2 regions of the Vibrio sp. YMD68 genome follow, and region 2 is predicted to be linked to the other one. Evidence: predicted binding sites of a transcription regulator. Region 2 holds the regulator's gene; the other holds the start of a gene.
What was found. Region 2 encodes PurR, which represses purine synthesis genes. Its sites were predicted from a motif close to TNANGNAAACGTTTNCNTNA; they were not measured.
Positions count from the first base shown of each region.

Region 1: the regulator PurR is predicted to act here: its motif matches at 1,108-1,127, upstream of QF117_RS17425 (NCS2 family permease).

Region 1 covers NZ_CP124614.1:2,509,102-2,511,518, forward strand. The annotation lists gene QF117_RS17425 (NCS2 family permease) at 1-1,087, opposite strand, end outside; gene QF117_RS17430 (aminoacyl-histidine dipeptidase) at 2,110-2,417, shown strand, end outside.
Region 2 covers NZ_CP124614.1:1,262,206-1,264,622, reverse strand. The annotation lists gene torD (molecular chaperone TorD) at 1-247, shown strand, start outside; gene purR (HTH-type transcriptional repressor PurR) at 495-1,502, shown strand; cyclic di-GMP riboswitch class I at 1,645-1,747, shown strand; gene QF117_RS11955 (TfoX/Sxy family DNA transformation protein) at 1,861-2,417, shown strand, end outside.

The DNA of each region.
Region 1 (2,417 bases), 1.2 Mb from region 2:
TGCTCACTAAACCTGAAAGCATTAATATCGCAACATAAAATAACGCACCAGTTGTTGCATACGCCGGGATCATACCAGCAAGTGGCGAGAAGAATAATGCAAGAATGAATAAAATGCCAACTACAACCGCAGTTAATCCGGTACGGCCACCGGCTGAAACGCCAGCCACACTTTCAATATAAGAAGTGGTATTTGAGGTACCAAGCAAAGCACCGACAGAGGTTGCTGTTGAATCCGCTAGAAGAGCACGATTCAAACGAGGGATTTTCCCCTCTTTATCGATTAAGTCAGCCTTTTGAGCAACGCCAACCAGCGTACCTGCGGTATCAAACAGATCAACAAATAGGAACGCAAATACAACTGAAATCATACCCACTTCAAATACCGCTGAGAAATCAAGCTGCATAAAGGTTGGAGCAATGCTCGGTGGTGCAGACATAATGCCTCCCCATTGAACATCACCAAACACTAAACCTAGCGCTGTAACCACTAGAATCGCTATCATTACCGCGCCTTTAAGACCGCGGTGAACCAATGAAATCGTTAGGAAGAAGCCGATGGCGGCTAACACCGCTGATAGAGATGTGATATCACCCATTGAAACAAGTGTCGCTGGGTTATCAACGACGATGCCTGCGTTTTTCAAACCAATTAACGCTAGAAACAGACCGATACCAGCAGAAATACCGGTTCGTAATGACATAGGAATGGAATTGATAATCCATTCACGGATCTTGAAGATGCTTAAAAGAATAAATAAAACACCTGACACAAAAACCGCAGCAAGAGCGACTTGCCATGTGTAGCCCATACCTAGAACAACCGCGTAGGTAAAGAAGGCATTTAGTCCCATGCCAGGCGCTTGGGCAATTGGGTAATTCGCTACAAAGCCCATAATGAAACAGCCAATAGCTGCGGCAAGACATGTCGCGACAAATACGGCGCCATGATCCATCCCTGCATCAGCGAGCATTGCTGGGTTAACAAAAATAATGTAAGCCATCGTTAGGAATGTCGTAACACCTGCAATGATCTCAGTCTTCACGTTCGTACCGTGTTCACTGAGTTTAAATAGCCTTTCGAGCATGATCGGGTCCTATAAGGGTAAAAAGTAAACGGTTGCGTAATCGATTGGCGTAAATTATAGAGTTATCAAATAACAAATTCCAGATAGAATTATGACTCTAATGAATATTTACGTATCGGCATGGTCATTGAGCAACAACCAACGCCAATAGAACAAGAGTAAAAACCTTAAAAATAAAACACTTAAGTAAATAGAGTAAAATATTGGCAATGGTGATTTTTTAGACCATGTTCTAAACTTTCAAAGTATTTTGAGGAAAAAACAAAAGGAAGGGATTGATTATGATGGCATAGAGGTTAAAGAAATGTTCTAAATATTAAAACCCAGCGTTATCGATTAAACCTAAGCCCGTGACTATTGCTCAGATAAAAAAACGCCACTCAAATTGAGTGGCGGTTGAATCATCTCAGCCATTAAGCTGTAAAAAAATTCCAATATATAGGGGTAAAACGTGTCGAGTATCCCGTTAGTGGCTACTCATAGTTTTGGTGATTAATAACCAAAACTGATTGGGTATACAAAGTCGCTAGTGTAAACATTGCTGTTAGTCCAGAACGTTGTAGTTGGTAAACTTTTCATAACTATCACCTTAAAATCAATTAAATACCATTTGATTCTCAGTTCCATGGAGGCGATTAACGGACTCATCCTTTGAGCATTTTTTCTTCTTTCTGAAGTTGAGTATTAATATACCACCAAGAAATTTAATTACAACAACAAAGTGATGCAAATCACAAAAAAACCCATAACAGACTCAAATTGTGTAATTAAATTACAAAAAAAACACTATTCAAACTGAATGACAGCTGAAAGATAGGGATGTTGTTTCACTTAACAACCCAATAGCACCCGCCAATTCCATAATCCATTAAGGCTGTTGGTCACTTAGGCTACTCGCTGACCTAAGGTAATGGTATGCTGAGTACACGAGATTTTAAGCAGGGCAATAGATAGTCAAACAGTCTACTTCCTTGCATTAAACCCTATATAAATCTCAACAAAACAACATAAAGGAGTTAACCATGCCTGAGTTTCATTCTGAAATTAGTCGTTTATCACCCGCTTCAATTTGGCAGTTTTTCGATAAAATCTGTTCTATTCCCCACCCTTCTAAGCATGAAGAAGAGCTGGCTCAATACATCATTAGCTGGGCAAAAGCAGAAGGTCTTGATGTTCGCAGAGATCCGACGGGGAATGTCTTTATCAAAAAACCAGCCACACCAGGAATGGAAAACAGAAAAGGTGTTGTTCTCCAGGCTCATATTGATATGGTGCCACAAAAAAATGAAGATACCGTGCACGACTTCGCCAAGGATCCTATTCAGCCATA
Region 2 (2,417 bases):
TCATATCGCTATTGAACTTGATTTTTTAGGTCACCTGATTATCCGTTCCAATGAAGTTGAAATCGAAAAGCATCTTGACCAAGCACTGATTGAGCAAAAACAGTTTATCTCAACCTACTTGTTATCTTGGGTCCCGCAATTTGCTCATAAATGTCAGCAATTGGATGATTTCGGTTTCTATGCTGCGGTATCTGAATTGATGGGTGCTTTTCTGGAACTCGATTGCCAATACTTAGCTGGCGAGTAAAAACTCAATATAAACACCATGATATTGTCTAATTGTAGTTTTAGATCACGCGAATATGACCGCTTTTCATTGCTTGTACTTCACATGAAGTCTAAAATTAAAATAATAACGACAAAAGAATGACTAACTAACCGCTATTATTGGCGGTTTTTGTGTTTTTACTGATGTAAGATGTTTTTGCTCATGTAAGCACTGAAACGCTTTGTTAGTGAATGGAATTGCAACAGCAATTAACAGGAAAAGAATTATGGCCACAATTAAAGATGTTGCTCGCTTAGCTGGCGTATCAACGACCACGGTTTCTCACGTTATCAATAAAACGCGATTCGTGGCAGAAACGACACAAGAAAAAGTGAATAAAGCCGTTGAAGAACTCAACTACGCCCCAAGTGCCGTTGCCCGCAGCTTAAAATGCAATACAACACGTACGATTGGTATGCTGGTCACTCAATCTACAAACCTTTTCTTTTCTGAAGTCATTGACGGTGTTGAAAGCTATTGTTATCGCCAAGGCTACACGCTGATTCTTTGTAACACCGGCGGTATCTATGAAAAACAGCGTGACTATATTCGAATGCTGGCCGAAAAACGAGTGGATGGCATTCTTGTCATGTGTTCGGACCTTACTGAAGAACTCCGAGAAATGCTTGACCGTCACTCAACCATTCCAAAGGTTGTGATGGATTGGGGCCCGGAAAGCTCCCAGGCCGATAAAATAATCGATAATTCAGAAGAAGGGGGTTATCTCGCCACAAAATACCTGATTGATAAAGGCCATAAAGATATTGCTTGTCTCAGCGGGCATTTTGAAAAAGCAGCATGCCAAGAGCGCATTTTAGGCTTTAAGCGTGCATTGACAGAAGCCAACCTGAAAATCGATGAAGATTGGATCTTAGAAGGTAACTTTGAGTGTGATACTGCTGTCTTAGCGGCAGACCAAATTGCAGCGATGGACAACAAACCAACGGCCATTTTCTGTTTCAACGACACGATGGCTCTCGGTTTAATCAGTCGCTTAGGGCAAAAAGGGATTAACGTTCCTAACGATATCTCTGTCATCGGTTATGACAATATTGAGCTTGCTGAATACTTTTCGCCTCCACTAACGACCGTACACCAACCCAAACGTCGTGTAGGTAAAAATGCATTTGAAATTTTGCTTGAGAGAATCAAAGATAAAGATCATGAAAAGCGCATATTTGAGATGCACCCTGAAATCGTAGAACGAAACACCGTAAAGGATCTCAATAAGTAGGCTGTGTTGACTGGCTTTTCTTTACTTGCTAATTATATGTTATAGTTTAGACTCATTATTGAGATGAATTTGTTGGATGAACATCACAGTAACCAAGCGGTTTAGTGATATTCATTCAGATTGATCAAAGCTTTATTTTTAGTCACGCACAGGGCAAACCACTTGAAAGGGTGGGACGCAAAGCCTCCGGCCTTAACCAAACATTCTGTTTATCACAGGAGTTGGTAGGTAGCGGGGTTACCGATGGCAAGCAATGCAAACATAAAATTTACCCGTAAATGACACAGTTTCTGCATATTTTGCTAACCTCTCGGACCTGATTTGGTGGCGTATTTAACATACACCGAGAACATACAGCATGGATAAACCAATACTAAAAGACTCAATGAGGCTGTTTGAACAGCTTGGACGAGTAAAGTCTCGTTCAATGTTTGGCGGTTTCGGTATTTTTGTTGAAGACACAATGTTTGCACTTGTTGTAAATGACAAACTTCACATAAGAGCCGATAGCATTGCCGTTAAAAAGTTCAAGCAGCAAGGCTATATGCCATATGTCTATAAAAAGCGCGGACACCCTGTCGTAACCAAATATTATGCGTTACCTGATGATTGGATGTCAGATTCCGCAGCCACTCTCGCTGAAGCAAAAAGCTCATTAGAGATCGCAAAGAAAGAAAAAGAAAGCCAAGCATCTGCAAAACCGGATCGCCTTAAGGATTTACCAAATCTTAGGTTAGCAACGGAAAGAATGCTGAAAAAAGCGGGGATTGATTCTGTGGCAACTCTTGAGGAGCAAGGCTCTGTAGCCGCTTATAAGGCCATTCAGCAATCTCACCCATCAGATGTGGGCTTGGAGCTCCTTTGGGCGCTAGAAGGTGCTATTAAGGGGACTCACTGGTCTGTTATTCCCCAAGA